Regions from separate parts of the Shewanella sp. AC91-MNA-CIBAN-0169 genome, predicted to be linked through region 3. Evidence: predicted binding sites of a transcription regulator. Region 3 holds the regulator's gene; each other region holds the start of a gene.

Region 1 (10,862 bases), on a different contig from region 3:
CTTTGTCCAGTAAACTAGTGTTTGCCCTAGGATTATTGATAGCCTTATCACAGCTCGGATTTGAGCTTGGGCCGTTACTCGCAGGTTTTGGTATTGCGGGAGTCATTATTGGTTTCGCACTGCAAGATACCCTGTCTAACTTCGCCTCAGGCATGATGATCTTAATCTACCGCCCATTTGATGTCGGCGACTTAATTAATGCAGCTAATGTCACTGGTCGCGTCAGCCACATGAGCCTAGTCTCGACAACGATCAAAACATTAGATAACCAACGCCTTATTGTGCCAAACAATAAAATTTGGGGCGATACCATTAACAACATCACCGCAGAACATCAGCGCCGAGTAGACATGACCTTTGGCATTAGCTACAGCGACAATGTTGAACATGCAGAGATCATTTTAAAAAATATTGTCGCACAACATCCTAAGGTGCAAACGCATCCAGAACCGATAGTCAAACTCCACACACTCGGCGAATCTTCAGTCGACTTTATTGTAAGGCCTTGGGTTAAACCCGATGATTATTGGGAAGTGTACTGGGACATTACTCGCGCAGTGAAAATACGCTTTGATGCGGAAGGTATTAGTATTCCGTTCCCACAACGCGATGTACATATTTATCAAAAGTAAGCTTTGCGCTTAACAATAAAAAGGCTCAAGTCATCGACTTGAGCCTTTTTATTGCAGGATAACATTAGCTAACCTAAGGGCTTATAAATAAGTGATGCTGCCCTGTAAATGCGGTCGGCGGCCTTTAACATCTCGCATTTCAAAACGTTTACCATTTTCAATACTTTCAAACGCAAACGTCACTTCAGACGGCATAAATACTGGCAGTTTAAATTCAACATCAACTTGAAATGGTCGATCGCCAACAAACGTCATTAACTGAGACATCACCCGCGCTTTAGACCACATCCCATGCGCTAACACTCGCTCAAAACCAAAGCGTTTTGACAACAAAGGATGTAAATGGATCAAGTTATAATCGCCAGAAGCTTTAGCATAGCGACGGCCTAAATCATCGGTTAAGCGCCATTGCTGAACGTTTTCCCATACCATACCTGATGCTTTAGGTGGACGAGCACGACGACCTGCAGACTCAATACGATATAAGTAAGTTGATAGCGCTTGCCAAACTAACTCTTCACCGACAAACACTTTAGACACCAAATCAAACTCAAGCCCAGCATCGGTCGTGCGACTTGTGGCTAACTCACACTGTACGATTAAGGTTTCATCTGCTCGCACTGGGCGTAATACACTAATACTATTTTTTAAATGGAGCATGCCAAGTAACGGAAATGTCACCGCTTTATGCGTAAAAATCATCGCATGTAAACGAAACGCCCAAACATACAAATACGTTGGCGGTAAAGTCATACCGTCATATTCAAAACTGCACACAGCAGCATATTGGCTAATTTTATCTTGCGACAACACCACATTCGACGCTTGTACATAAATATTCGGAAGCGGTTGTTGGTTCCATCCCGGTTTACGTCCAAACAGGATTTTGCGATACAAAGACAAAAGCGAAGGCATCGCTTTTAATTCGATAGCGTAGTCGTGACTCAAAATGTTGTACCCTAGGTAGGCAGCAAAAAGCATGTGCTGCAAAACGGTTAATAGATGATTATACCTTAGACTCCTGCCGTTGCTAAACCGCTAATTACTTTTTGCGTTTAAAACAGTATGTCGCGACAACATATATTGATGCCATCCACTCACAAACTCTCGACACAATGGCTGTGACTACTCGCTTACTACAACTAATTTACCTTTACCTTTTTCAATCCAAAATGAGATAATTATCCGACTTAACTGACCTAACGCAGCCGATACAGTGCAAGACAAAAACTTTGATAAACTCAGCCAAAAATTTGCCCAAAATATTTACGGTACCACTAAAGGTGAAATCCGTGCTGCAGTATTATGGCGCGACTTAGTTCCAGCTTTAGCCAGCCTTGGCAAACCAAGATTACGTATTTTAGATGCCGGTGGCGGTTTTGGTTATTTGAGTCAAAAACTGGCAGCTTTAGGCCATGATGTCGTGCTATGTGATATTTCTGAGCAAATGCTTGCCCTAGCACAGCAACAGATTGAAGCGGCAAATACTGCATTATCGATACAGTTAATCCACAGCCCAATACAAGCATTAACCGTTGAAGAGTATGGTCAATTTGATGTCATTCTCTGCCATGCGGTAGCAGAATGGTTAATTGATGCCCGCAGCACCTTGCAAGGTTTACTGGCATTATTAAAGCCTAATGGTTTATTTTCTCTGATGTTTTTTAATAAAGAAGCTTTACGGTTTCATAGCTTAATATCAGGTAATTTTGACTATGTTAACCGTGATTTCAACGTCAAAAAGAAGGTCGGATTAACCCCGACCCACCCGCTGTATATTGAAGATGTCCGCACTTGGTTTAACCAATGGCAACTGTCGATGGTGAGTCAATCGGGCGTAAGAGTTATCAATGATTACTTGAAACACAATCTGCCACCTGGCTTTGATAAACATCAACTGATTGAGATGGAGTTGGCTTATTCTCAACAGGAACCTTATTTGTCGCTTGGGCGCTACATTCACTTTGTAGGCCAATCGACTTCACAATAAACTCAGGCTTTAGTATCTTATTTTCAACAACTTATTTTCAACAACTTATTTTCAATAACTTACTTTCAATAACTTACCTTTCGAATAGCAGGCACCACATCGACATTAACACTGTAAAAAGCTACAGCGAGTAATCGTTGCTCCTTGCTGTTTTAGTAGGTCAGGAATAGCTTGCTGTCCGACAATATGGCCAGCGCCCACCACAATAAATAATTGTTTGTGGGTTTTACTTTGCAACAACTGGATGATTTTTTGCGTCATCGTGTGATTACGTTGCCACAACAGTTTTTCGAGTAATTCATCAGCATCGCCCGCTTGCGATTCCATAATTTTTGCTAGAGCATTACTATCGCCTTGGCGCCAAGCGTAGATTAAATCAAGCATTTCAGCATCGCTAGCGTTAATCGAATCATCCAGCATTTGCAGCTGAGTCGCAGTTGAAAATGATGAAATTAATTCGAATTGAAACTGAATGCTTTCCAGCTCAACCAAAGCTTTACCACTGCGATTTGCCATAAAATAAGCGTCGACACCCTGTTCTGCGCTGTAACCTAATTGCCCAAAACGCCCCATGCTAATTTGCGCTGACTGCAACCAAGGTGCATACGGAGCCAGTGCTTGGCATAAGGTTTGATGACTTTGACAATACTCTTGCCGAGTCGCATTAACGTCTGCGGCAATATCTGCCGACAAACCACCATATTGTTGCAATAACGCCCCAGTATCGCCTTGGCTAATATCAGCTTCAACGACCAACGCATCCGATTGTTTAAATGCTGATTCTATATGTTGTGCTAATGGGTAAAAGTCTTGCCGACCAATATGAATGGAGCCCAATAAATACGCTTGCTGTTGCTGATACTCTATTTTATAGAATACCGGTGAATCCAACGCAGCTGCCGATGTCGATGTAAAACACAGCAGTAATGCAACTAAACCGTAGCAATTTCGTTGTAAGCGACCATAAATCAAATTGATATTGAAAATAAGCCGACTTTCTCTTGTTGCCTGCATACCAGCTCCTTATAATTAACGTTATTCTTTGCACATGCACTATGAGGCAATTATGCCGTACACCAATGTTTTTCTACAAATAAAAGAAAACCTGCAAGTCGCCTATAGACAAGCTATTGATTCAGATGCTCGCCTCGATGAGTTACGTAAAGAAGGCCACGGTAAGTTTGTGGCGATTTTTACGGAAGATCAAGGTTTTACAACTAGTAGTAATCGTTTCTTACCTTATGTACAAGAAATGGTTGCAGAATTTGATGCGATGCAGAACAGCACTCATGTTGCACCAGAGACACTTGAAGCCTTTGTCAAAAAGCTTGCGGCCTTACTACAAACACTACAAGTATTTAAACTCGCCAAGTAATCGCTATGCTCGCAGGGTCTGTTGATCTTTCTAAGTTGTTTTTGCAGCGAATTGTTAGTCATTTATATAAGGCAGAGGCTTTGTAGTGTAGTTATGCTACACAAAGAGCCGATAACGCAGTAGAAATGACTAACAAAGATCAACAGACACTAATACTTTCTTATTAGGAGCTTTCCATCATATGACATAATCTTGTCATATTTTCGCAATAGACTTGTCTCTCATTGGTAACAATACCGAACGCGATGCCGTTAGGTAATTAATTGAATGAGACCTACAGATGACGGCTTTACAGCTCGTAAGTGAACTTGACAACATCATCGAACAGCAATCTATCGATGCTGTATTTCAGCCGATTTTCAATGTTTCAACAAATCAATTGCACGGTTATGAAGCGCTCAGTCGTGGCCCTAAAAGTAGCCCGTTACACACCCCTTTCGCCTTATTTACTACCGCCGAAAAACAAAACTTATTAAGCGAACTTGAAACCTTATGTCGCAGTATTTCAATTAATGCATTTCACTCGCGCCAGCTTAATGGCAAGCTATTTATTAATATTTCACCAAAAGCATTACTCGATCCCAATCATCCAAAAGGCATGACATTACAGCTTATTAAACAATTGGGGATCAACCCGGCGGATGTGGTTATTGAATTGTCCGAACAATATCCTGCCGACGATATCGACTTGCTAAAATCCTGCTTAAACCATTATCGCAATCAAGGTTTTTTAACCGCTATTGATGATTTAGGCGCCGGTTATTCTGGGTTACGCTTGTGGTCTGAATTAGCACCAGACTATGTCAAAATTGACCGCCATTTTATTCATCAAATAGACACCACCGCAGTAAAACAAGAGTTTGTCCGCTCTATTGTCGATTTATGCCAAAACTTAACCTGTAAAGTGATCGCAGAAGGCATTGAAACCAATGAGGAACTCACCACCCTAAAACAGTTAGGGGTAACCTATTGCCAAGGCTACTTTCTCGGACGACCAGCGCTCCATCCAAACCAGCAATTTAGCAGTGAACTGAGCACTCCCATGGCTCAACCCAATTCCCGTTATTGTGAAACGGCAGAAAGTTTATGCACTAACGCCATAAAAGCATCTCCCAGCACACAACTAAAAAAAATCAGTCAAACTTTTTCTGAACAACCAGCATTACAAGCCATTGTGGTAACCGAAAATAACAAGCCATTAGGTATCGTCAATCGCAGCACATTACTCGAGCTATTCAGCACACCTTATGGCCGTGCATTACACGAAAACCGGCCTGCGAAAATGGCAATGGACACCAAGGTATTACACATTGATGCCAACGAACCGCTTACCCATGTCAGCAAATTACTCACCTCTGACTCAGTCAACACGGTAGCGCAACAGTTCATTATTTTGCGTAATCAGCAGTTGATTGGCATTGGCCATACTAAAGATTTATTACAACGTATTACTGAACATAGAATAAAAATGGCTCGACACGCAAACCCTCTCACCAATTTGCCGGGGAACGTGCCAATACAAGAAGAGCTAAAACGCTTAAGGCTACAAAAAAAATCTTACTATCTTGCCTATTTAGATTTAAGTCACTTTAAGCCCTACAACGATATTTATGGTTTTTGGCGTGGGGATGAAGTCATTCAGTTAGTCGCAAACTTGTTGCAGCCTTATCAAAATGAACATTGTTTTGTTGGCCATATTGGGGGGGACGATTTTGTTATGATAAGCATGCAAGACGACACGCTAGCCAACTGCCAAACAATTATTGAACGGTTTGAGCAACAGAAAATGAGTTTTTATAATAGCGATCACTGGCAAGCACAATCAATGCAAGCCCAAGACAGACAGGGGCTGCAATTCCAATACCCTTTGGTTTCATTATCCATTGGGGTTTTACCACCATTGGTGACCCAACAAGCAACAGAGTATCAAATATCAACGTTAAGCGCCCAAGCCAAAAAGCAGGCAAAAATCGCTTCAAATGGATTTTACCTGCATGAAAAACAATCAACAATGCTTAACTTATAATTTGGGAGCTACCGTTTTTTGTAACCAATCATCAAATAAGTTGGTTTCATATTGAAACGGTCTGTTATTGAAATTACGCGTATTGTTCATAAAACTCATGTCGATAATTTTTTCATCTCCAGCAATAATGACTTTGTCACCTTCATTTACACTGTAGCTAAACGTCGCTCTGGGTGGATATAAATCTTTTACAATACGTAAATCACCTGGCGTAGCCCCAAATGTTGGTCGCATGTCTCCAGCTAAATCAAAGTTAGTCACTTGCATTTGCAAAGTCTGCCCTGGCTTAAGGATTTTTTCAGCCTGTTTATTGATGTTTTTGGTTAAGGTTTCAAATAAACGGTTTTCAAAGCGCGACTGAAGTTCATTTGAGGTTTTAATATCACGAAAATCTTTTGGATTTTGCCACTCAATTTTAACCAGCCCCACTTCGGTAACAGGGTTCGCTTCTGGCGCATCTTCGGCCATGGCAACTTGGCATACCAATACCGGAGCAAGTAGTAAATATTTTACGTTCATAATAGACCTCCAAAGGGGTTAAGACGCTTACAACACAACCGCTTCATACTGTAAGTTAAACAATCAATCCAGCACGACATGTTTAACGTTTGTCTAAACTGTGTGGCCATATTGCAATGCGGATAATCGTCATTAAATTGAATGTTAGCCATCTAGCCAGCATCATATGTAATAACTATAGACCTGTTAAGCTGAACCAACGCTTAACAGTTTCATCCCACTAAAAAGGAAATCGTGCGCTCAATAAAGGATAGGTTTGACGCATCACTTTTGGCTTGGTGCTGAATTTTTTACCCACTGGTGTATTCTGGCCTGATGGCATAAACGGCAACTCATCCCCATTACGGTCTTCGTAAATTTTACCTGCAATTAAATCGTAGTCTTCAACAAACGGGTAAGCATAATCATCCACTAACGGCCATTGTGCTAACTCACCCAAGCAGTCAGGATTAGCAATAACCTTGTCATACCATTGCTGACCTAACGACAGTAAAAAACATCTAAACTCAGCAAAGGCATAGTCAGAATCGCAACCAGTAATGATGTATGCAGCGCCCCAAACTGACCATAAATAACTACGGCGTAATTGCTGGCCTAACATTTTATCAAATGTCTTTAGCGCTTCATCATCCAAGAGTTGCAATTGTTCGCGTAAACGCAATTCAAGATCAGCAGAAGACTGCTCTGGTTGATCTCGTGTTACCAGCGCCCAAAAATGTGTTTCTGTCATCAAAATGTATCCATCGCTCTATTTTGTGAGATATTCTACCTCAAATTTTCCAGCTAGATGATCAATATGAACCAAAACACAGCCCCCCGAATGCCAATTAGAGTCATGCTTCTTATCTCACTGTATGTTGTACTCACTATTATTGCTATTTGGCGCGCAACAACATATCAAGCATATGATTTATTAACACTGGGAGTGATACCGGTATTCATTGGTTTAATCAGACGTGCTGCATGGACAAAAGTACTGTTGATTAGCTACGTAGGCTTACAAACTCTCGGACTTACAGCTATCACCACAACAGCAATCATTGCCTATCAAATCACCCCTGATGACGTAAAACTTGTGTTTCAAGGTTATGACATACCACTGATCCCACTGTGGTTGTTACTGTTGAGCGTGGTGGTATTTCAATGGTGGGTTGGATTGTCTTACGTGACGAGAGACTATCTCGTTAAAAAGTAAGCATAAGACACTATTACTCTGGTTTGACTGCCATCCTTAGGGCATTTTTAGTGTACAATTCGCTCATACGCGCAACATTAAAACAACAAAATAATAATAAATATATCTGTGGAACGTGAATTATGACTAGTTTATCCCCAAGTGAATTATCCATCCTATTACTTGAGCCGTCAGAGACTCAACGTAAAATTATCATTACGCGTCTTCAGCAAGAAGGGGTGAGCAGCATTCAAACTGCCGCAACGATTGCGGAAGCCAAAACGATTATTCAACGCCATAAACCCGACTTAATCGCCAGTGCACTGCATTTTGTCGATGGTGAAGCCACAGAGCTACTGCAATACATCAAAAGCACTCCAGCGTTAAATGATATTCAATTTATGCTGGTGTCCAGTGAGTGTCGCCGTGAACAGCTCGAAATCTTTAGGCAATCAGGTGTTGTCGCCATTTTGCCTAAACCATTTAATGCTGAGCACTTAGCGACGGCACTTAATTCGACCATTGATTTACTCAGCCACGACGAGTTGGATTTAAGCCACTTTGACGTGCATAACATCAGGGTATTAGTCGTTGATGATAGCCGAATGGCGCGTAATGTGATTAAACGCACTATTGGTAACTTAGGGATGCAACTGATTACTGAAGCGGTTGACGGTGAGCAGGCTATCAACCTAATGAAAGAAAACATGTATGACTTAGTGATAACAGACTACAACATGCCTTCGGTGGATGGTCTTGCATTAACGCAATATATCCGTAATCACAGTCAACAATCACATATCCCCATTCTAATGGTATCGTCAGAAGCCAATGACACCCACCTAAGTAATGTATTTAGTGCTGGAGTTAACGCCTTATGTGATAAGCCTTTCGAACCACAGTTAGTAAAGAAAATTCTTTACCAACTGCTAGAAGAATAACCACAGAGCCAAAAAAGACATTATTTGTACTGATTTTGCTCTAAAACCATTACAGATACTGAATTTATGGGATAAAGTGCTTTTAAACCAGCATGGCTTGTGGCATGTTATTCATGTTTTAAAAAACACTTCTATGGAAAGCAGAGAATATCAATATGAACAAAAGTGAATTAATTGCAAAAATCGCTGAGAATGCGGAACTAACTAAAGCTGAAGCTGGCCGCGCACTAAAATCTTTCGAAGAAGCGGTAACTGAAGCCATGAAAAATGGTGATAAAATTTCTATTGTTGGTTTTGGTTCTTTTGAAACCACTCAACGTGCTGCTCGTACAGGCCGTAACCCACAAACTGGCAAAGAAATTCAAATCGCTGCAGCTACTGTGCCTAAGTTTAAAGCTGGTAAAACACTAAAAGATAGCGTTAATTAATTATTACGCTCAGTCTTTTTTTGATAGAAACCTCCTCTGTGGAGGTTTTTTATTGGTTATTTTTCAGCTCTGCTTAATCTGTTATCCAGATGCCTGAGTTACATGAACAATATAGATCACTTCAGAATCCCTTCTTTCGTACAGCAAAACGCTAATCGACTCAATATAAGCAAATACCTAAGCCCAAAGTCTCGTTGCACAATAAAAGTGCATTAGTGCATCATTTAGCGGCAACAAAGATGCAACAAAATGATCCAGTATTATATAACCCACTAATTTAAATAATAAAAAATTATTGGCATGCGATTCGCTAATTGATCTTCAGACAAACCAACATTGAGCTCATTTAATGACACATAAATGCCTCAGTGATAATAAAACTTTAAGGGATGAAGATGAAAAAATCACTATATCAAGCTATTGCATTATCAACAGGCTTATTACTAAGCGGCTCTGCCCTTGCTGAAGTCACTGGCAATATTGGCGCAACATCGAACTACTTATGGCGTGGCACCACGCAAACCAATAATGAAGCAGCCGTTCAAGGCGGCATTGACTATGCTCATGACTCTGGATTTTATGCTGGAACTTGGGTATCGAATGTCGATTTCGGTGATGAAACCAGCTACGAATTAGATCTTTATGGTGGTTATGGCGGTAACTTTACTGAAGACCTAACTTACGACATTAGCTATCTTTATTATGCTTACCCAGATGCTGGTGGCAGTATTGATTTTGGTGAAGTAGCCTTAGTACTTGGATGGAAATGGTTAGATGTGGGTTATTCTCAAGTGATCAACGCTGATTCTGATGTGTCAGGTGCAAGTGACGAAACAGATTGGAACTATATCCAAGCCAATGCCAGTTTCCCGTTAACAGAAAAGCTCAGCATTGCGTTCCACTACGGTTACTCACAAGGCGATGTCGTTGAAGATTTATTCGGCGACACCTATGCAGACTACAATGTCACATTAAGCGCTGAAACAGACCTAGGAACTGTCTCATTTATGGCCTCTGACACGGACTTACCGGACAATGATGCTAAAGTCGTTTTAGGCTACTCATATGGCTTTAGCCTATAACGAGTCAACCTATCGCATATGCGCTTTGCAGTATTGTTCATATCGACGCCACCGAGTTAAAGGTGGCGTTTTTTTATCTGTATTGAAAGCGGAGCATTATCTACGATCAGCACATCAGCACATCAGCACATCAGCACATCAGCACATCAGCACATCAGCACATCAGCACATCAGCACATCAGCACATCCAGAATAGTTGATCACAAGCATACTCTTCGCACAAGCTAGTTTGTTTTACTAGCAAGAAAAACATTTACTGCTAAGCTCAAAGAGAAAGGTAAAAATAGCTGTCCAACTGAGGAAAAATATTTTACTTCCCTATTTAGGTTTTTTTAGTTAGAAAATGCTCATTGAATTAATACCACGCTTTTATTCAACATGAGGGTTTTGTTATGGCTAATCTTAGTGAAAGAGTGCCTGATGACACAGAAATGGACGCGATGACAACGCCTAGAAACGTTAAATCCGCCGAAACATTACAACATAAACGCCAAGTAAAACGCAGGTTAGAAGATTTCCTCGAACAAGCTCAATTACGTAAAGCGATTGGTGACGACGACTTTTTCTAAAAAATAGGGATAAACGCTAATGTCGTTTATCCCTGTCTATTTTAAGCGAGCGAACTTAAACACTATTAAGCGCTAATTAATCGCCTATTCACTCTTAGTTTGTACGCGCCTAGTGTGCTTACCTGC
Region 2 (10,862 bases), on a different contig from region 3:
TTTTCTCTCTTGCTATCGCAGTGTGCCTACCTTTAACGCTATAATTATAAATCATATTAAGTTGCTAGGAGCAGTTGTTTGTCACATTCATATATTCCGTTTGATCTTTATAAGCGTAAGTGGATTTTTACCCATAAAGATTTGCCTGTATCAGATGATGATAAGGCCTTTATTAAGCCATTGACCGAAAAAAGTGCCATGGAAGTGTGGGATAAGTGGATAAGCAATAAGAGCAGTCGTGCGGAATTGTTTGAAAAAGGTGATTGGCCAGCAAAGCAAGATGCTTGGACGGCAACTGATCACTGGCAATCTGCATGGGATTCTAATGACAATACATTACCTGATGCGATTATTGCGCATATTCAATGGCCTGATGATGCGGTGGTGTACTTTTGCTATGAAAAATACCAAATAGTTGAAACTCGCTGGGATGTGTTTGTGCGTAATTGGAAGTGCTTTTTATTTTTTGATGATGGTCCAATTTTAATCTCGCCAAAGCACAAGCAAGCATTGATGTTTCTACAGAATGGCCAATATAAATTAGGCGTTCGCGGTTAAATTACCCGACTTGAGTTGCGGTTGTTGGTTAAACGGCTGATGGTGTAGTCGTTGATATTGCAGTTTTTTAGAGAGTTTATATGAAATTATTAGCTTCAATTGGATTGAGCTTATCGTTAATGATGCCGTTGTTGGCGCAAGCTAGCATGATTGCAGATGTTGATGTAGCAGAGCAATTTACAGTAGCAGAGCAACCATTGATATTGAATGGCGCTGGTGTACGCAGTAAGTTTTTTATGGATTTATATGTGGGCAGTTTATATCTGCCGACAAAAGTGCACACTCTAGAAGATGTGCTTACTCAGCCGATAGCGGTGATCCAGCTAACGATTACTTCTGGGATGATCACTTCAAACAAAATGCGTGATGCCATTACTGACGGTTTTGAAGCTGCTACCGACAATGACACACACTCAATTGCCAAAGATATTGAACATTTTACCCAATTGTTTGCAGATGAAATTGTCGACGGTGATCAATTTACTTTTGTCACCCAAAAAGGCAAGGGTGTGAGCAGTATCAAAAATGGTAATGCTCAGGGAGATATTGCTGGAGAGGCATTTCGTCAGGCTTTACTTAAGATTTGGTTAGGTGAAACTCCGGTACAACAAAGTTTACGCCAGGCAATGCTAGCTCAATAAATCACCTGCTAGGTTCTAGGGCAGACTACTAGGTTCTAGGGCGGACTACGTCCTGCTAGGGTCGCTGTGCTTCTAGGGACAGCTGCGCTGCTAAGATTTTATAGCCTCTAGCCGCGAAGCGTCCTAGCAGCGTAGCGCTCTAGGCTGTCGCTAAGTTTTATTAGGCTGAAAAGTCATTGCCCAGCGTTGAAATGGTGGAGGTTTTACCTTTGTCATTGTAGGTCAAGCTTGAGGCATTGCGGCTGGCTTGTAATGCCTGGGCAAATCGATTGAGGCTGGCGATATTGAGCTCAATCAAGCTGGCATTCTGGCTGTTGATGTCTTTGCACTCGGCGAGAATAGCTTTAGCTCGTGAGACTTGTTGTACCAGTTCAGTATCGGTGGTGAGCAGATTGTGCTGTGGGTGGCTTGCCAGTTTTTCGTCAGTGGCTTTCATATTGAATAAGCACTGGGTTTTATCTTTGGAAAGCGCCAGCAGTTTGTCAGCATCTTGTTTGGATAATGCCGCTTTCTCTTCAACAATAAGCGATTTCAGCTGCATTAATGTCTGATTTTGACTATCAAGCAGTTGGTGTAGCTCTTTGTGTTGATCTTCGCTTGCTTGCTTGTGTAATGGCTGGTTTAACTCTGTCATAAATTACTCTTAGGTTTTTTTAACTAACACTTCTCTATGGTGCAAGTTTGCACCTATTATCTGTGTGTCGTTAAAACAAGTTAAAGAGTAACGTTTAACGGTTACTCTCTGTCAAACGATAAACCGCCTAGCTCTGCTTCAAAGCTGGCAATATTCGCTGCAAGCTTTTCTGGATCGACTTTATATCGTCCCTCAGAGATTGCTTGCTTAATTTCAGCGACCTTTTTTTGGTCTACTTCTGGTAACGATGCCATTTTTGTTTGCGCGCTCTGAAGCTGTTGAGCTTGAGAGGTAATGCTAACGGAATCTGTTTTAACCGGTGCAGCTGATTTAGGGGCTGCAGTAGTTGTAGATTGCGTAGCAGACTGCGTGTCACGTGCAGTGCGCATTTGTGTATTGGTAGCAGTGTTATGCTTAATATCAATTGCCATGGGAGGCTCCAGCGTAATGAATCAGGTTTTCCAATCAGGCTATCGGCACCCCAGGAAAAAACTTTAACGCTATTTTACATTCTTACTTCAACTTCGCCAACGCCAATTACAACCGCATCGAATTGTTTGCTAGTGTTACTGTTTTTTACTCTGATAACCTCATCGATATTGCCATCACGCAATGCTTCTCCAAGGGTTTTTATTTCTACATTAGTGGTTTTAGCATAAATAGAAACAGTGTCACCTTTGCAAACAAAGCACAGGTTATTACTTAATACTGGAGAGTCTTTCGCTACCCGACGTTTCACCCGCGAGCCGATTAATGTCGTGGTGTCGGAAAAAAACTGACCTTTTAAGCTATATTGGTCAACATACATGACTTGTAAATGATGTTCGCCAATAATTTGGTCAGGGGACAATAGTTGGTTAGCCACCACAACAGGGTATTGGATTTCGACTCGAACAGAGAGATACATTTGCCATGGATAGTCATAGTCTGGGCTATTACAACTGAGTTTTACCATGTTATTTCGACTAATAGCCCTTTCACTGGCAAGTTCGACATTAATCGGTGGGTAACAGGCTGGTGGACTGATTCTGCCCTCAAGGTTTTGTGGGGTTATTTGCACTTTAGCTTTTGAGTCAGCATCAATTTTTTTGGCTACCGCCTCTTTAGCTAACGCATAAATGGTCGATAGTGAAGGTGTGATAATTTCTTCGCTAGCAAATGCAGGCAAAGAAAATGTTATTGAACACAAAAAACATAAAAAAAATACTTTCATAATGAAGATACTAGCTTGTTTTGCCAGAATGCACCTATACTTTGAAAAACGAAAAATATGCGAGTAATCTCTGCATACACAATAAGCTAAAATAAATGGGCTAGGGGACATAAGAATAACATTATCCCTTCGTCAAAAAAGTGTCAGTTCACAGTGCGAGCTAATTTATACAAAATTAAAGCAAGTTGCATGCCCACTTTTTGATTCATTAAATTGAGATGTATTTGTTACATTGGTGATGGTTTACACTCAAATTGAGTGACCATCAGTAAAATATGTACTAACCGTATTATGCTAAACCAAGGTTTACTATAATTTCAAAGAACAATTTTTATCCTTTTGGGTGACAGTTAACTACAAGGCCTTGTTATGTCGAGCATTTTAGATTCAGTAAATAAACGTACCCAACTTGTCGGGCAAAACAGACTCGAGCTGCTATTGTTTAGGCTTAGCGGCCGTCAACGGTTTGGCATTAACGTGTTTAAAGTGAAAGAGGTTTTGCAATGCCCACCACTGACTACGTTGCCTAAATTAAACCGTTTTGTTAAAGGTGTTGCTCATATTCGTGGCTCAACCATTTCCGTTATCGATTTAAGTGCCGCAACGGGTGGACGCCCACTGACATCAACAGAAAATTGCTTTATTATCATTTCTGAATATAACCGAAGTATTCAAGGCTTTTTAGTCAGTTCAGTTGAACGTATTATCAACATGAATTGGGAAGCCATTATGCCTCCACCGCAAGGTTCTGGCCGCTCTTCTTATTTAACTGCTGTGACAGAGATTGAAGGTGAGTTGGTTGAGATTCTAGACGTTGAAAAAATTCTTGATGAAATTTCACCGGTTAAGACTTCTATCAGTAAAGAGCTCAATGAAGCATTAACTATTGATAGAGAACAGCATTATCATATTATGGTTATTGATGATTCTGCTGTAGCACGTAAACAAATTATTCGTTCGTTAGAGTCATTAAATCTGCAAATCGATACCGCTAAAGATGGTAGAGAGGCGCTGGAAAAACTGAAAAGTATTGCCGCAGAAATGGATGATGTTTCAGTTGAAATTCCGTTAATCATTTCTGATATTGAAATGCCTGAAATGGATGGTTATACCTTAACGGCTGAAATTCGTAATGATCCAAAATTAAAGAATATCAAAGTAGTATTGCACACATCATTAAGTGGTGTATTTAACCAAGCGATGGTACAAAAAGTAGGGGCTAACGACTTTATTGCTAAGTTTAACCCCGATGAGTTAGCCGCAGCGGTTAACAAACATTTAAGTTTATAAACCTTTTATTATTGCAAAATATTGCAAAATATTGGAGGTTGAGTTCATAGGCTTACCTATTAGGAAGATAATGTGACAGATAAATCACTTGCTGAAGCAGAGTACAATCAATTTAGGCTGTTTTTAGAACAGCATAGCGGTATTGTGTTAGGTGAGAACAAACAATATTTAGTCCGCAGTCGTTTAGCGCCTTTGATGGGGAAGCATAATTTGCCTTCTTTGTCTGAGGTAGTTAAAAAGTCGATGAAACCGATAGAACGACAACTGCGCGCTGAAGTGATAGATGCGATGACCACCAATGAAACGTTATGGTTTCGAGACCGTTATCCATTTGAATTACTGCACAATACTCTATTGCCTGAATACAGTAAGCTTGGCAGACCATTAAAAATTTGGTCGGCTGCGTGCTCTTCAGGTCAAGAACCTTATTCGTTGGCCATGACGGTGTTGGAATATCAACAACGTAAACCTGGTGCTTTACCAGGAGGCGCGACAATTCAGGCAACAGATTTATCACCTTCTATGCTAGATCGTTGTAAAAATGCTGAATATGATGGTTTAGCACTTGCTCGTGGTTTGTCTGAAGAACGTAAACGTCAGTTTTTTGATGCTTTACCTTCGGGTAACATGAAAGTTAAAGATAATGTGAAGCGATTAGTTAACTTTAGAGCCCATAATCTACTTGAAAGTTATAGCCTATTAGGTAAATACGATATTATTTTTTGCCGCAATGTGTTGATTTACTTTGCTCCTGAGGCAAAGGCTAAAATTTTGCGGCAATTTGCTGCCGCACTTAATCCTAAAGGTATTTTATTTTTGGGTGCGTCAGAATCTCTTGCGGGATTAACCGAAGAATTTAATATGGTTCGCTGTAATCCTGGAATTTATTATCAAAAGAAAACCTAGATAATATAATAGCTTAATCTATTTATCATGCCGGCATTCGTCGGCATGTTTGTTTTTATCTTTTATTCCCTCATAAATTAAATTGTTGGCATAACCTTTGCTTTATTTCTACCAGTTAGCTGATGGAGGCAATTTTATGGCGATTAATTTCGATAATGCATTAGGTGTTCACCAATACTCTTTGGGCATTCGAGCTCAAAGAGCAGAAGTGATTTCAAGTAATATCGCCAATGCCAATACTCCTCATTATAAAGCTCAAGATGTCAATTTTGCTTCTGCTATGCAAGCGGCAAGCTCGCATCAGACAGGCTTGAGTATGAGCCAAACCACAGAGAAACATTTTGATTTAACGGCGTTAAGTCAACAGCATGTTCAATATCGTATGCCAAATCAAGCTGATACTGGCGATGGTAATACTGTCGATACGCAGAAAGAGCAAGCAGCATTTATGCAAAATGCGCTCGAATATCAAATGTCATTAGGCTTTCTTGAGGGAAAATTTAGTGGCATGCGTAAAGCATTGCGAGGTGATTAATTATGAGTTTATTCAATATATTTAATGTTTCTGGCTCCGGGATGTCTGCACAATCTGTCAGGCTTAATACCACCGCCAGTAATATTGCCAATGCTGATTCTGTGTCTAGCAGTGTCGATAAAACCTATCGCGCGCGTCATCCTGTTTTTGAAGCCGAAATGCTAAAAGCCAATAGCCAGCAAAACAGTTCGCCTGGCGTAACAGTTAAAGGCATTGTCGAAAGTAATAAGCCATTATTAAAAGAATACTCGCCAGACCATCCCATGGCGGATGGTGATGGTTTTATCTATAAACCTAATGTCAATGTGATGGAAGAAATGGCGGATATGATTTCTGCATCGCGTTCTTACCAAATGAATGTTCAGGTAGCAGATGCCACAAAATCAATGCTGCAACAAACGCTCAGAATGGGTAAATAGTTTTGATTTTTCAAGGAGGCAGCTATGAGCCTAATTAATTCTTACAGTCAGTCTTTACCACAGACCTCTAGCAGTGTGTCAAATACTAGCGCAGTAACCAAGAGTTCAGTACAGAGCACTACTACGACAACAACGGGTAATTCGTTTCTTGATTCTATCCGCTTACCTGCAGAGAGCAGTGTTCCTGAAGCAAATGATCAGCTGTTAAAGCAGGAGGATTTCTTTGCTTTGCTCAGTCAACAGTTATCAATGCAAGACCCTTTTGAACCAGTAGACAATGACCAAATGATTGCTCAAATGGCATCATTCTCTACCGTTGATGGTATTTCAAATCTTAACGATGAGATTTTAAACCTCAATACGGTGATGAGCTCAAGCCAGGCATTGCAAGCATCGGGTCTTGTTGGTCGTAAGGTGTTGATCCCTTCTGACACAGGTGCTATTTCAGCTGAGAGTCCGACTATGAATGGGGTGATTAGTACGCCATCTGCCATCGACACGATTACCGTGAGTGTGCAAGATGCATCCGGACAGCTCATTAAAACCTTTAGTGTTGATGGCAGCGCCGGCGGGAACGTGGATGTGTCTTGGGATGGACTGGATAAAAATGGCTCGCCAGTAAAAGAGGGAATGTACTCTATTAAGGCGAACGGAAAAGTCGATGGCGAAGCCCAAGACTTAGCGGTATCTACTTATGCTCATGTTACCAGTGTGTCATTAGGCACTGTAGCAACTGGAGCAATATTGAATTTGCGCGGTGTCGGCGGTATTAAGTTATCTGACGTACTCGCCGTATCTGAAACTTAACATCATCTGTAGTTTACTAAATAAACTTGTTGATTATGAATAAAACCTTTGAGGTGAATTATGTCATTTAACATTGCATTGAGTGGTATCTCTGCCGCGCAAAAAGACTTGAACACAACGGCAAACAACATTGCCAACGTTAATACTGTCGGTTTTAAAGAGTCGCGTGCTGAATTTGCCGATGTGTATGCAAACTCAATTTTCTCTAACAGTAAAACTGCAGTGGGCGGTGGTGTAACCACTACTCAAGTTGCACAACAATTTCACCAAGGCAGTTTAGCCTTTACCAGTAACTCATTGGATATGGCAATCAGCGGCGGTGGATTTTTTGTTACCTCATCTGGAGTCGGTACACAAGATTTGTCATACACTCGCGCCGGTGCATTTAAAGTCGACTCAGACAACTACATGGTCGATGCTGCAGGTAATTTTTTACAAGGCTTTCCTGTAGATGACGATGGTAATTCAACCTCGGTTAGCTTAACGACTACTCAACCAATCCAAATCCCTGATACTGCAGGTAGCCCTGTTAAAACCAGCCTTGTTGAAATGCAAATGAATCTAAACGTAGGTGACGAAACTCTCGACCCTGCTAATTTTGATCCCGATAATTCTGACACCTACAATAATGCTACGTCGGTAACCATTTATGACTCATTAGGTGAGTCGCACATTATGACCACTTATTTTGTTAAACCTACAGGGGGGTCATATACCGGTGAAAGTAACTGGGTGGCATTTTATGCTGTTGACGGAGAACCCGTTGATGTCACCACTGCTGGAACTTATAGTACTGATACCACTGGTGATGGTGCTTCCGATAGTACCGCTACTGCAAGTGCAACAAACCCAGTAGATGGTACTGCCTGGAATGGTGCTGTGATTAAGTTTAACTCTGTTGGTGCTTACACTGGAAGCGACCCTGTTACGATTACAACAGAAGCTCTTGGAACTGCTGGTGCAGGTGTTTTAGACCCTGGTGCCGACGGAACCCAAACCCTTGAAGTTAGATTTGATAACCCAACTCAATACGCTTCGCCATTTGAAGTGACATCATTAAGCCAAGACGGTATTACCGTTGGCCGTTTAACCAATGTAGGCATTGGCTCTGATGGGTTAATTACGGCCAGTTACAGTAATGGCTCAACCGTGCCGTTAGCGCGTGTTGCGTTAGTACGTTTTGCTAACGAGCAAGGCTTAACTCAGGTGGGTAACACCTCATGGAAAGCCAGTTTAGATTCAGGTGAAGCGTTAGCGGGTGAAGCTAATAGCGGTACCTTTGGTAGCATTCAGTCTTCTGCGCTTGAACAATCAAACGTTGATTTGACCACAGAATTGGTTGATTTGATTACCGCTCAGCGTAACTTCCAGGCGAACTCGCGTACCCTAGAAGTGAACAACACTCTAAACCAAACGGTATTGCAGATCCGATAATTATTCATTACTCACCGTAATCGATAAGCAAGGTGTTGCCGTTGTCGGCAACACCTTGCCATTTAAGTAATATACCGCCACTACCACCATAAAACTCCTGTTTTTTTGACTCTAAATAATTCCCTTTCACTACCTCTACTCCTTTACATTCAGTGTGTTGAATATAACTCTCCTGCAATAAACTCCATTGGCACGATGTTTGCTTTAACTCTACATATATTCATTTTGCAGAAAGTTTGACGGAGCAAAAAATGGACAAATTTCTTTATATTGCCATGAGTGGCGCAAAGCAGGGGATGAATGCCCTAGCAGTGAGTGCGAACAATCTTGCTAACGCCAATACTGATGGATTTAAAGCTGACATGGTCCAAGCCCGTTCAATGCAGGCATTTGGTGAAGGCTTGCCTTCACGGGTATTTTCGATGATGGAAAGCCCAGGCAGTAATTTTAACGGTGGTCCTATTAAAACCACGGGTCGTGACCTTGATATTGCGGTTAAGGGTGATGGCTGGCTTGCAGTGCAAGCGGCAGATGGTTCTGAAGGATACACCCGTGCGGGCAGTTTAAAAATTGACAGTACAGGTTTGTTGTTAAATAGCAGTAACCGCCCTGTAATGGGAGCTTCGGGTCCTATTGTGTTACCCATCCCGGTTGAGAAAATAGAAATTTCGGCCAACGGTATTATTTCAGTCCGTCCACAAGGGGCAACCGCTGAAGTGATAGAAGAGGTCGCGAGGATTAAATTAGTTAATCCGGGTAACGAAAACCTAATGCGCGGTGAAGATGGTTTGTTTCGCCTTACAGCCGGTGGTAATGCGCCAAATGACCCCGGGGTTGAAGTTGAAAGTGGCGCAGTTGAAGGCAGTAATGTCAATTCCGTGCATGAAATGGTCGCTATGATTGATATTCAACGTCAATACGAAATGCAAGTCAAAATGATGAAGAACGCTGAAGAAATTGATCGGGCGTCCACTTCCTTGATGAGAATTAGTTAGGAGTAATTATTATGATTCCAGCGTTATGGATAAGTAAAACAGGTGTTGATGCCCAGCAAACAAACATCGCGGTCATTTCTAACAACGTGGCTAACGCCAGTACGGTTGGATTCAAAAAAAGTCGCGCTGTGTTTGAAGATTTGCTGTATCAAACCGTTAATCAAGCCGGTGGCGTCAGTGCAGACAACACCAAGTTACCCAATGGTTTAAACATTGGTGCCGGTACTAAAGTGGTCGCCACCCAAAAAATGTTTACCCAGGGCAGCATGCTCACCACCGACAACTCATTAGATTTAATGATTGAAGGCTCAGGCTTCTTTGAAGTGCAAATGCCAGACGGCACCGCAGCTTACACCCGTAATGGTCAATTTAGCCTGGATGATACCGGCCAAATTGTGACCCCAGGTTCAGGTTATGTGGTGCAACCCGCCATTACTATTCCAGATGATGCCACAAGTATTACCGTGTCAGCAGAAGGTGAAGTGTCGGTGCAAATTCCAGGTACTGCCGAAAGCCAGGTTATTGGCCAGTTAACCATGACCGACTTTATTAATCCGTCAGGATTAGACCCATTAGGGCAAAACTTGTATACCGAAACGGGTGCAAGTGGCACACCTATTCAAGGTACAGCGTCGCAAGACGGCTTAGGTTCTATTCGCCAAGGAGCACTAGAAACGTCTAACGTGAATGTAACAGAAGAGTTGGTCAACCTTATTCAAGGTCAACGTATTTACGAGATGAACTCTAAAGTTATCTCAGCAGTTGATCAGATGCTGTCTTATATTAATCAGAATCTCTAAGGAGCTAACATGATTAAATACATTGCGTTAGCCTCAGTAGTGTTATTGGCTGGCTGTAGTTCTACTGCCAAGAAACCGATTGCTGATGACCCATTTTATGCACCGGTATACCCAGATACCGTTCCTACGCAGGTGGCGCCAACGGGATCTATTTATCTTGATAGCCAAGCATCAAGCTTGTATTCCGATATTCGTGCGCATCGCGTCGGCGACATTATTACCGTGACCTTAAAAGAGTCTACTCAGGCGTCGAAAAGCGCCAATAACGAAATCAAAAAAGGCTCAGATTTAAGTGTAGAGCCCATTTATGCCGGCGGTAAAAATATTTCCATCAGCGGTGTCCCAATTGATTTGGGTTACTCCGACAGCATGAATACCAAGCGCGAGTCTGACGCCGATCAATCTAACAGTTTAGATGGCAGTATTTCGGCCAATATCATCCAAGTGCTCAGTAACGGCAACTTGGTGATCCGCGGTGAAAAATGGATTTCTATTAACAACGGTGATGAGTTTATTCGTGTCACCGGAATGATCCGCAGCGAAGACATTAATCCAGACAATACAATCGATTCGACACGAGTGGCTAACGCTCGTATTCAGTATAGCGGTACCGGTACGTTTGCTGACTCC
Region 3 (10,862 bases):
TAAATTAATCTAAACAATGAAAAAATCTTAATTTCCAAACATGATTGCCGTAAGCAAAAAGTCCAGCGCTAAAACAGCTAAGCTTGCCTGCACAACCGTTGAGGTTGTCGCACGACTGATGCCTTCTGGATTGGGTTGAACTTCATAACCTCGGTACAAGGCTATCCATGTCACCACCACACCAAAAATAGCACTTTTTATCAAACAGTTAACAATATCTTGTCGCCACTCAACCGATGCTTGAAGAATAGACCAAAACGCACCACTATCAATGCCCTTCCATTCAACACCGACTAAGTGCCCACCTAAAATACCCACTAGACTAAACATTAACGCCAGTAATGGCATGCTAATGACACCCGCCCAAAAACGCGGTGCGATGATTTGCCTTAATGGGTCTATCGCCATCATCTCTAAACTCGACAATTGCTCTGTCGATTTCATTAAGCCTATTTCGGCGGTTAACGCTGAACCTGCTCGTCCGGCAAATAATAATGCAGCAACGACAGGCCCAAGTTCGCGTAATAAGCTTAACGCTACCATTGGGCCTAAGCTTTCTTCAGTGCCAAACCCAACTAAAATATTATATCCCTGCAGAGCCAATACCATGCCAATAAACAAACCGGACACTAAAATGATGACCATTGAACGAACACCAAGCACATAAACTTGCTTAATCAGTAATGGGGTACCTTTTTTGATGTTAGGAAAATGCGCAATCGCGCGCCATAACATGATGCCCGCTCGACCATAACCCTGCACCAATCTCAGTGCATATTTGCCGGTGTCGGCAATATAATCAATTACGCCCACGAAGTAGCTCCTCTTGATAATCCTCTGCAGGATAATGGAATGGCACAGGGCCATCTGGCGCGCCTTTGATAAACTGGACCAGTTGTGGATTGTCAGATTGACGTAATTGCTCTGGTGTTCCATGTGCAATGACTTTTTTATCGGCTATCACATAGACATAATCTGCAATACCTAATACTTCATCTACATCATGAGAAACCACTACTGAAGTGAGTTTTAATGAATCCGACAACTCACGAATAAGTTTTACTAGCATGCCCATTGAAATAGGATCTTGTCCGGCAAAGGGCTCATCGTACAGCACCATCTCAGGTTCAAGTGCAATCGCTCGCGCCAATGCGGCTCGACGCTGCATACCACCAGATAACTCATTAGGCATCATATACGCGGCACCGCGAAGTCCGACAGCTTGCAGCTTCATCAATACAATGGAGCGGATAATCTCTTCAGGTAATCCAGAATGCTCTCTTAATGCAAACGCGACATTATCGAAAACATTAAGGTCGGTAAACATTGCACCACTTTGAAATAGCATACTCATGCGCTTACGCAATTCAAACAGATCTTTGCGTTTAAGCTTATGTATATCATGGCCATCGAATAAAACTTGCCCACTGTTGGGGGTTAACTGTCCGCCAATCAATTTTAATAGGGTGGTTTTACCGATACCGCTGGGCCCCATGATAGCGGTTACTTTACCTTTGGGAATCGATAAAGAAATATCTTCATAAATCACGTGTGAACCATGGCTAAACGCTAAATGGTTAACTTCGACCAAAGGTTTATTAATTGATTTGCTCATATCAGACATTGGCGTTGAGGAGATAACAGCCTTCCTTGCTTTAAGTTGAAGAGTAAATTGTACTGTAATTGTCGATTAAGCGACAACTATATCCATATCAACACTCTTCATTACCAGAGCAATTACTGTGCAATGCTTTCAATTTGATAAAAATCCAGCGAAAATAGTCGTTAATTAAATACTACTATCGGAATCACATGCTAGTTAATATCCTAATGTTAGTTGTTGGCCTTGCTGTTTTAGTTTGGAGTGCGGATAGATTTGTCTATGGGGCGGCGGCATTTGCCCGCAACTTAGGCTTACCTCCGATGTTAATTGGACTCACCATTGTTGCTATGGGTAGCTCTGCACCTGAAATGTTTGTTGCGGCCACCGCATCAATGGATGGCATGCGTGATACCGCCATTGGTAACGTATTGGGCTCAAACATTGCTAACATTACCTTAATTTTAGGATTAACAGCCTTACTAGGTGCCATTAGCTTAGATTCGAAGACCTTAAAACGCGAAATACCTATCATGCTTGCTGCTACGGTATTTGCCGGTTACACCTTGCATGATAATGTGTTGACACAAACAGAAGGTATCATGCTTATTGCATTACTTTTGTTGTTGATGGGATATTTCATTTGGCAAGCTACTCATGACAAAACCCCAGACAGCTTAGATGATAAACTTGAATCTGAGATCCCTAAAAATGTGCCAACCTTTCATGCTATCATTTGGCTGGTCGTCGGTATTATATTGCTCCCGCTATCAGCAAGTTGGATGGTCGATGGCGCTGTAGGTATTGCAAAGTTTTATGGGTTGTCAGATCTTGTGATTGGCTTAACCATTATCGCAGTAGGAACCAGCCTACCAGAATTAGCGGCCTGTATTGCTGGTGTATTAAAAAAAGAACACGACCTTGTCATTGGTAACATTGTTGGGTCTAACTTGTTTAACATTCTTGCGGTACTGGCACTACCAGGATTGATCTCCCCTGGTGAAATAGATGCTTCAGCCAGTGGAAGAGACTTCTATATGGTATTAGGCACCAGTGCAGCATTAGCCGTTTTAGTATTATCCAGTGGCGCTAAGCAACAACTTACTCGCTGGCATGGCGCACTATTATTAATCACCTTTATTGCGTACCAAATTGTTGTCTTTCAGTCGCATTAGATTGGAGCATGAAAGTAAAGTATTAAGCTAACAGAGAGAGTCGCATGGTAAATCACACTCAATTTCGTCAATGGGGTCGTAAAGTCATTGATATAGAAAAAGCTGCCTTAGATAATTTATATCAATATGTAGACTCGGTTGAGTTTGACCAAGCATGTCAATTGATCATGCAGTGTAAAGGTAAAGTAATTGTCATGGGGATGGGCAAATCCGGTCATATTGGTAACAAAATATCCGCGACCTTTGCCAGCACCGGCACACCGGCATTTTTTGTTCACCCTGGTGAAGCCAGTCATGGTGATTTGGGCGCATTAGCCAAAAATGACATTGTACTCGCCATTTCCAACTCTGGTGAATCAAGCGAAATACTGACATTAATGCCTGTTATCCAGCGTATGGGTGTACCAGTGATTGCGGTGACCGGTAAACCAGACTCCAATATGGCGCGTTTATCCAAAATCCATTTATGCATTCAAGTGCAAGAAGAAGCATGTCCATTAGGATTAGCACCCACTTCCAGCACCACTGCAACACTTGCTATGGGCGATGCATTAGCCATTGCTTTATTACAAGCAAAAGGTTTTACTCGTGATGACTTTGCCTTATCACACCCTGGTGGCTCTCTTGGAAGAAAATTACTTCTAAAAGTCGACGATGTCATGCATAAAGACGATGATTTACCGATCGTCAATGATGATATTTGTATTACTGAGGCACTTTATGAAATATCTAAAAAGGGCCTTGGCATGACGGCAGTAGTCGACCATGCCAATAAACTTGTGGGCATTTTTACCGATGGTGATTTACGCCGGGTTATCGATGCAGACGTGAATCTTCGAATCACTCCTATTGCCCAGGTTATGACCGAAAATTGTGTTACCTGCCCTGCGGGGATTTTAGCCGCACAAGCACTGCAAATCATGGATGAAAAGAGCATCAACGGACTGATTGTCGTTAATGAAAAACATCAACCGATCGGAGCATTAAACATGCTCGATATGGTTAAAGCTGGAGTCATTTAATCATGTCAGAATCAACCTCGTTTCACCAAGGATTTTACGGCCCTGTCAGCAATGATATTTGGCAACGAGCTCAAAAAATCAAACTGTTAATCTGTGATGTCGATGGAGTATTTTCAGATGGACGTATTTACCTCAGTAATGCAGGTGAAGAACTCAAAGCGTTCCATACTCGTGACGGTTATGGTGTGCGTTCTTTGCTTACCAGTGGTATCCATGTTGCCGTGATAACAGGACGTAAATCCAAGATTGTTGAAAACCGCATGACGGCATTAGGTGTAACACATATTTATCAAGGTATTGATAATAAATTTGAGCCTTTTGAGCAATTATTGTCGCTCTATAATGTGACTGCTGATGAAGTGGCTTACATTGGCGATGACATGGTAGACCTACCTGTAATGAAAGCCGTAGGACTAGCCGTTTGTGTCGGTGATGGTCATCCGTTTGTCAAACAACAGTGCCATATGACAACCACCCTCAATGGTGGCCACGGCGCACTGCGTGAACTCACCGATTTATTACTATTAAGCCAAGATAAATTTGCCAGTGCTCATGGTATGAGTATATGAGTAGAGTCACGCTAGGTATTATTGCTTTTTTTGGGCTTGCTTTTATATTGTACTGGCAAGCACAAGTAAAACGCAGTGAAATGGACGCGGTACAAATACGCGGTATTGAGCGCCCAGATTTTGTTGCAGATAACCTACGCACTACAGAATTCAATCAACTAGGTTTCGTCGAAAGTCGAGTCAGCGCCGAACACATGGAGCATTACGCCTCAAGTGACATCACTCACTTTACCAAACCGATTTACCTCATTTACCCTGAAAACGGTAAAGCACAATGGCAATTAAGTGCAGACCGTGGGCAATTGAATAAAAATACCAGCAAAGTCACATTAGAAAATAATGTTATTATTGATGCCATTGATATAGAAGAACCCCTGCAGTCACTGAGTACCCAAGCTATTTCGGTGGATTTAACCACTATGATAGGATCCTCGCAAGAGATGGTGTACATCAAAGGTAAAGGGTTTATTATTCAAGGTTTAGGCCTACATGCTGACTTGAATTCGCAAAAATTATCGCTACTAAGCCAGGTAGAAGGAACATATGAGCCACATTAATCGTCTCCACACTCGCGCCAATGTTATGTTATTAAGTAGCATACTTTGTATATTGAGTTTGCCTGCCATAGCGAAACAAGGGGATCTGAAACAAGAATTGAAAATCGCTTCAGTCAGTCAGTCTGCCGACATTAAGAATAATCAAATTGTTTTTAATGGTCCGGTAACGATTGTCCAAGGCACGATTAATATCAATGCAGATCAGTTACGGGCGTTTACCCCTGAAAACACCACCAGCAAGAGATTAATTGCTACTGGCACCCCAGCTACATTTTCACAAGAATTAGATGACGGTAAAATTGGTACCGCAAGTGCTAACGAAATTAGCTATGACCTTGCCACTACTACACTCACATTGACTGGCAACGCCAAATTGGATCAATCTGGTAGCCAGGTTACCGGTAATAAAATCAAGTACAACATCAGTGCTCAAGAGCTGATTGCCGAAAGTACTGGTACAGGACAAGATCGGGTAATCACCATCATTCAACCAGAGAATTTCCAAGACGAGTCAGCGCCAAAGCAAAAACTCCCTGAAATTCCTGTTAACAAGCAGATCAAACCATGACCCAAATTACCTTAACCGCTGAAAATCTAGCTAAAAGCTATAAAGCTCGTCAAGTTGTTAAAGATGTGAGCTTAACGGTTAAAACCGGCCAAATTGTCGGTCTTTTAGGCCCCAATGGTGCAGGTAAAACCACCACCTTTTATATGGTTGTCGGCTTAGTAAAAAGCGATAAAGGCCGAATATTGATTGACGATGACGACCTTACTGCCGATCCAATGCATTTGCGCGCCCGCAAAGGTATAGGTTACTTACCACAAGAAGCCAGTATTTTCCGCAAGCTCACCGTTTACGACAACATAATGGCCGTACTGCAAACTCGCAAAGAGCTCAGCACAGACCAACGTATTGAGCAACTTGAGCACTTACTCGAAGAGTTCCACATTACTCACATACGCGACAGCCAAGGCATGTCGTTATCGGGTGGTGAACGTCGTCGTGTTGAAATTGCGCGCGCTTTAGCTGCTAATCCAAAATTTATTTTGCTTGATGAGCCCTTTGCTGGTGTTGATCCTATTTCGGTCATCGACATTAAAAAAATCATCCAACAACTTAAAAACCGCGGTTTAGGGGTATTAATTACCGACCATAACGTACGTGAAACGCTAGACGTTTGTGAGCGAGCCTATATCGTTAGCCAGGGTAATTTAATTGCCGAAGGCACACCAGATGAGATATTAAGTAATCAACAAGTTCGAGCTGTGTACTTAGGTGAACAATTCAAGCTATAGTTACTTTACTGGCCTTTTAGTCTAGCTAACTCATTTCATTGAACGATACCTAAACAACGTTAAATGTCATTGATGTTTATGGCAATCTATTACAGTTCGAGATTGTCATTTTTATGGAAAATCATCTAGGGATAAGCGGTAAATGAAAGCGTCACTCCAACTTAAAATGGGTCAACACTTAACCATGACCCCACAATTGCAGCAAGCCATTCGCTTACTGCAATTATCGTCATTGGAGCTACAGCAGGAAATCCAACAAGCATTAGATTCAAATCCATTGCTTGAAATAGAAGATGAGTTTTCTGAAGCAAAAGACTCCTTAAAAGAAAACCGCGACCAAGCGGATACAGACTTTAGTGACAACAGTATTGTTAATGTCGAAAAAGACACTTCCACCGTCGACATAGCAGAATCCATGACCAAAGAAACCATGGATGATTTAGCCATGGATACCACATGGGATGAAGTATACACAGCCTCACCTATGTCAGGTTCAGGCAGTGCAAGCATGCGCGATGACGACATGCCCTTTCAAGGTGAAACCACCGAAGGTCTGTACGAACACTTAGAATGGCAAAAAAATCTCACTCCATTTTCAGACACCGATCTCGCCATTGCCACCGCCATTATTGATGCCATTGATGAACGCGGTTATTTAACCCAAAGTACCGAAGATATTCTCGAAGCCATGGGTGATGAAAATGTGGAACTAGATGAGGTTGAGGCGGTATTAAAACGCGTTCAACACTTTGATCCTGTGGGTGTTGCAGCACGTGATTTAAGCGAATGCCTATTTATTCAATTAGCGCAATACTCTAACGACACACCCCATATCGATAATGCCCGTTTGTTAATTAAAGGCTATTTAGAGTTAATTGCTGGCCGTGATTTCAGATTATTGATGCGTAAAACAAAACTAAAAGAAAATGAGTTACGTGACGCAATCACTCTAATCCAGACACTCAATCCTCGTCCGGGCTTATTAATTACCCCCATGGATGATGAATACGTGATTCCCGATGTCACAGTATTAAAGAAAAATGGCCGTTGGGTAGTAGAGTTAAACCCAGACAACATGCCTAAAATTGGTGTTAATCAGCAATATGCAGCCATGGCTAGAGGCAGTAAAAACCCGTCGGATAGTCAATTTATTCGAGGCCATCTGCAAGAGGCTAAATGGTTTATTAAAAGTATTGAAAGCCGTAATGATACTTTACTTAAAGTGGCAAATTGCATTGTGCAATTTCAGCAAGGCTTTTTTGAATATGGCGAAGAAGCCATGAAGCCTATGGTGCTCAATGATATCGCTGAAGCTGTAGAAATGCATGAATCGACCATTTCACGAGTCACCACACAAAAATATATGCACACCCCTCGAGGCTTATTTGAACTAAAATACTTCTTCTCTAGCCATGTCAGTACTGACGATGGCGGGGAATGCTCATCAACGGCCATTCGTGCTTTTATCAAAAAGCTGGTTGCCGCAGAAAACCAGAAAAAACCACTGAGTGACAGTAAAATGGCTCAGCTTCTGGCAGAACAGGGCATAAACGTTGCTCGTCGTACGATAGCAAAATACCGTGAAGCAATGATGATCCCGCCCTCAAACCAACGTAAGAGTTTATAACCTACTAGGCAATGGAGGATTTTTTATGCAAATAAGTCTGACTGGACGTCATGTCGAAATAACAGAATCTTTACGTGAATACATCCACAGTAAATTTTCAAAGCTTGAACGACACTTCGATCAGATCCATAATGTACACGTTGTGCTCAATGTAGAAAAATTACAACAAAAAGCAGAAGCCAAAATCAACATTAATGGCGCAGAAATTTTTGCAATGTCAGAAAGTACTGATATGTATGCTGCAATAGACGCCCTGATCGATAAACTCGACCGTCAGGTAATTAAACACAAAGAGAAGAATACAAAACACTAACGATGGAACTTTGTACCATTCTGCAGCCGGAATGCACTACCTGTGCCACACCGGGCAGTAAGAAAAAAGTACTGGAACTCATCAGCAATTTAGTCGCTGCCCAGTACCCAACCCTGTCTTCGCAAGAGGTTTTTGAAAGCCTGTTAGCGAGAGAGAAAATGGGTAGCACAGGTATAGGAAATGGCATTGCGATACCTCATGGTAGATTAACGACCATCGATCACCCTATCGCGATATTTATTAAATGTGAAGAAGCCATTGCCTTTGATGCAATCGATAAGCAACCCGTGGATCTTTTATTTGCTTTGTTAGTACCTGCAGACCAGTGCCAACAACATTTAGGCACGTTATCGAGCATGGCCCAAAAGTTAAGCGATAAGCAAATATTGAAACAGCTTCGTAAAACTCACGACGCAACAGAACTTTATCAGGTTATTACTGCATGAAACTAGTTATAGTATCGGGACGTTCAGGCTCAGGGAAATCCGTTGCCCTGAGAGTATTAGAAGACCTAGGATATTATTGTGTTGATAATTTGCCTTTACCACTCATTGGCACATTATTAGCCCAGCTTAAAGGCAGTAATGATTTGGTTGCGATTAGCGTTGATGTTCGTAACATTGCAGAACAAGGTAAAGTGCTTCAAGACCAATTGGCACTACTTCAAAATGACACTGAAATTATCAGTTTCTTTTTAAATTCCAATGACAAAGTATTGCTTAAACGTTACAGCGAAACACGTCGATTACACCCGTTATCTAAAAATCATATTTCACTGCAAGAAGCGATAAAACTAGAAGGCCGTTTACTTGAGCCTATCGCAAAAATTGTTGATCACTATATCGACACTTCTGCGCTAAATATCTACGAATTAAGCGACCAAGTTAGGCAAATATTATTAGGCAGTGTTGATAAAGAGTTAGTGATTAACTTTGAATCTTTTGGCTTTAAACACGGCATGCCGACAGAAGCAGATTTTATGTTTGATGTACGCTTTTTACCCAACCCACATTGGGAAATAGAACTGCGTCCATTTACGGGTTTAGATGAGCCCGTACAAGAATTTTTAGGTCGTCAGCCATTAGTTAATAAATTTATTTGGCAAATTGAAAACCTATTTGAAACTTGGATGCCGCATTTAGAACGTAACAATCGCAGTTACCTTACCATCGCGATTGGTTGTACTGGTGGTCAGCACCGTTCGGTATATATTGCAGATCAATTAGCAAAACGATTTCGACAAGGCAGTAAACACACGGTTAATGCTCGCCACAGAGAATTAAATATCAGTGATACTAATAACTAAGTGAGCATAGGATCGCGTCAATGATCAAACTTGAACGCCAAGTGACCATTTCAAATAAATTGGGCTTACACGCCCGTGCCGCCACAAAACTCGCGATGTTAGCGGCGGATTTTGATGCTAACATCACCTTAACTCAAGGCGAAAAAAACGCCAGCGCAGCTAGCGTACTTGGGCTATTAATGCTTGAAAGTGGTATCGGTAAAATGATTACGGTGACAGCTCAAGGCCCAGATGCTGAAGTGGCATTAAACGCAGTGTGCGATCTCATTAATGCTAAATTTGATGAATCTTGTTAATTTTTTAATCGCATTGAATTTATAAATAGCCTGTAATGTGTGAATAGCTGCAAGTTACTCATGCTTTAAGCCACCGTCATCCTTATTTTATGCGGCCTCTAAATGACTAGGCCATACTAACCAAACTGTCACGACATTGATGATCACCAGTAGACATCAGTCCCTCAAAAATATTAGCCCTTAGGTTTATCTCTCGCAGTTGATACCAATCTCATTAGTATCAGTTCATCCTGCGGGAGTTAGCGTTTAACATGATAAAGACATTACCGCTTCTAGCAACGGATCCAGTGCAACTCTGTTTCCGTGACGTGGTACGTCTATAGTATGTAAAGCAGCATTGGCTGCTGCAGAATTTCACCGCAGAAGTCATTTAAGTATTTTATTTCTGCATTTCATTGTCTTACGTAAAGACAGCTATTTCTGCATTTATACGCCTTGAACTGTACAACCTGAGAAACCCAGAATAATGACATACTGAATAATATAAGTATGACGAATAGGAAGTAGATATATGGGTAAAGAGTACCTAGACAATGAGATAACAGAACAACGTCTCAATCAACTCGTTCAAGCACTAGACAGTGGTCTGTTTGTCCATGCCCGTAACATGCTACATACCATGTCACCTAACGATGTCGCCCTTATTCTCGAATCATCACCGCCCAAAAATCGTCAGGTGTTATGGCAACTCATTGACCAACAATATGCTGGGGAAATTCTTGACGAATTAGGTGAAGAACTTAAAGATTCACTTATTAGCAGCATGACACCAGAGAAGCTTGCCCAGGCCACAATAGGCATGGATACAGATGACATGGCCTATATTCTTCGCAGTTTACCCGATGATGTTTACAAGAAAGTGCTCAAATCAATGCGAAGCCAAGACCGGGATAGAGTAGAGCAAGCATTGCGTTACCCAGATGATACTGCCGGCAGTATCATGAATACTGATACCGTCACCCTAAGACCAGATGTCAATATCGAAGTGGTATTACGCTATTTACGTCAACGGGGAAATTTACCTGATACGACTGATACTTTATATGTTGTGGATCGCCATGATCATGTTTTAGGCGGAGTAAGATTAGCTGATTTACTCAC

The links. The regulator sigma-54, encoded in region 3, starts transcription at its own class of promoters, with help from an activator protein. The targets are predictions, from matches to a motif close to GTTGGCACGNNNNTNGNNT.
Region 1: the regulator sigma-54 is predicted to act here: its motif matches at 9,380-9,398, upstream of AAEY98_RS12575 (TorF family putative porin).
Region 2: the regulator sigma-54 is predicted to act here: its motif matches at 3,225-3,243, upstream of flgA (flagellar basal body P-ring formation chaperone FlgA).

Annotation. Positions count from the first base shown of each region.
Region 1 is NZ_JBEOPM010000013.1:61,598-72,459, forward strand. It holds gene AAEY98_RS12520 (mechanosensitive ion channel domain-containing protein) at 1-632, shown strand, start outside; gene AAEY98_RS12525 (MaoC family dehydratase) at 714-1,580, opposite strand; gene AAEY98_RS12530 (methyltransferase domain-containing protein) at 1,849-2,622, shown strand; gene AAEY98_RS12535 (TraB/GumN family protein) at 2,728-3,636, opposite strand; gene AAEY98_RS12540 (prephenate dehydrogenase) at 3,689-3,997, shown strand; gene AAEY98_RS12545 (GGDEF domain-containing protein) at 4,278-6,023, shown strand; gene AAEY98_RS12550 (DUF3016 domain-containing protein) at 6,018-6,542, opposite strand; gene AAEY98_RS12555 (DUF4240 domain-containing protein) at 6,763-7,272, opposite strand; gene AAEY98_RS12560 (hypothetical protein) at 7,339-7,737, shown strand; gene AAEY98_RS12565 (response regulator) at 7,860-8,657, shown strand; gene hbs (non-specific DNA-binding protein Hbs) at 8,813-9,085, shown strand; gene AAEY98_RS12575 (TorF family putative porin) at 9,481-10,167, shown strand; gene AAEY98_RS12580 (PA3496 family putative envelope integrity protein) at 10,560-10,736, shown strand; gene AAEY98_RS12585 (PDC sensor domain-containing protein) at 10,821-10,862, opposite strand, start outside.
Region 2 is NZ_JBEOPM010000002.1:143,513-154,374, forward strand. It holds gene AAEY98_RS03065 (DUF2947 domain-containing protein) at 79-558, shown strand; gene AAEY98_RS03070 (chalcone isomerase family protein) at 639-1,199, shown strand; gene AAEY98_RS03075 (flagella synthesis protein FlgN) at 1,360-1,833, opposite strand; gene flgM (flagellar biosynthesis anti-sigma factor FlgM) at 1,935-2,264, opposite strand; gene flgA (flagellar basal body P-ring formation chaperone FlgA) at 2,339-3,046, opposite strand; gene AAEY98_RS03090 (chemotaxis protein CheV) at 3,416-4,336, shown strand; gene AAEY98_RS03095 (CheR family methyltransferase) at 4,409-5,242, shown strand; gene flgB (flagellar basal body rod protein FlgB) at 5,379-5,777, shown strand; gene flgC (flagellar basal body rod protein FlgC) at 5,780-6,196, shown strand; gene flgD (flagellar hook assembly protein FlgD) at 6,221-7,003, shown strand; gene flgE (flagellar hook protein FlgE) at 7,064-8,437, shown strand; gene AAEY98_RS03120 (hypothetical protein) at 8,445-8,567, opposite strand; gene flgF (flagellar basal-body rod protein FlgF) at 8,689-9,432, shown strand; gene flgG (flagellar basal-body rod protein FlgG) at 9,444-10,232, shown strand; gene flgH (flagellar basal body L-ring protein FlgH) at 10,242-10,862, shown strand, end outside.
Region 3 is NZ_JBEOPM010000026.1:52,139-63,000, forward strand. It holds gene mlaE (lipid asymmetry maintenance ABC transporter permease subunit MlaE) at 28-813, opposite strand; gene AAEY98_RS18410 (ATP-binding cassette domain-containing protein) at 800-1,624, opposite strand; gene AAEY98_RS18415 (calcium/sodium antiporter) at 1,813-2,775, shown strand; gene AAEY98_RS18420 (KpsF/GutQ family sugar-phosphate isomerase) at 2,820-3,797, shown strand; gene kdsC (3-deoxy-manno-octulosonate-8-phosphatase KdsC) at 3,800-4,366, shown strand; gene lptC (LPS export ABC transporter periplasmic protein LptC) at 4,363-4,923, shown strand; gene lptA (lipopolysaccharide transport periplasmic protein LptA) at 4,910-5,491, shown strand; gene lptB (LPS export ABC transporter ATP-binding protein) at 5,488-6,219, shown strand; gene AAEY98_RS18445 (RNA polymerase factor sigma-54) at 6,362-7,846, shown strand; gene hpf (ribosome hibernation promoting factor) at 7,872-8,159, shown strand; gene ptsN (PTS IIA-like nitrogen regulatory protein PtsN) at 8,162-8,605, shown strand; gene rapZ (RNase adapter RapZ) at 8,602-9,465, shown strand; gene AAEY98_RS18465 (HPr family phosphocarrier protein) at 9,486-9,761, shown strand; gene mgtE (magnesium transporter) at 10,273-10,862, shown strand, end outside.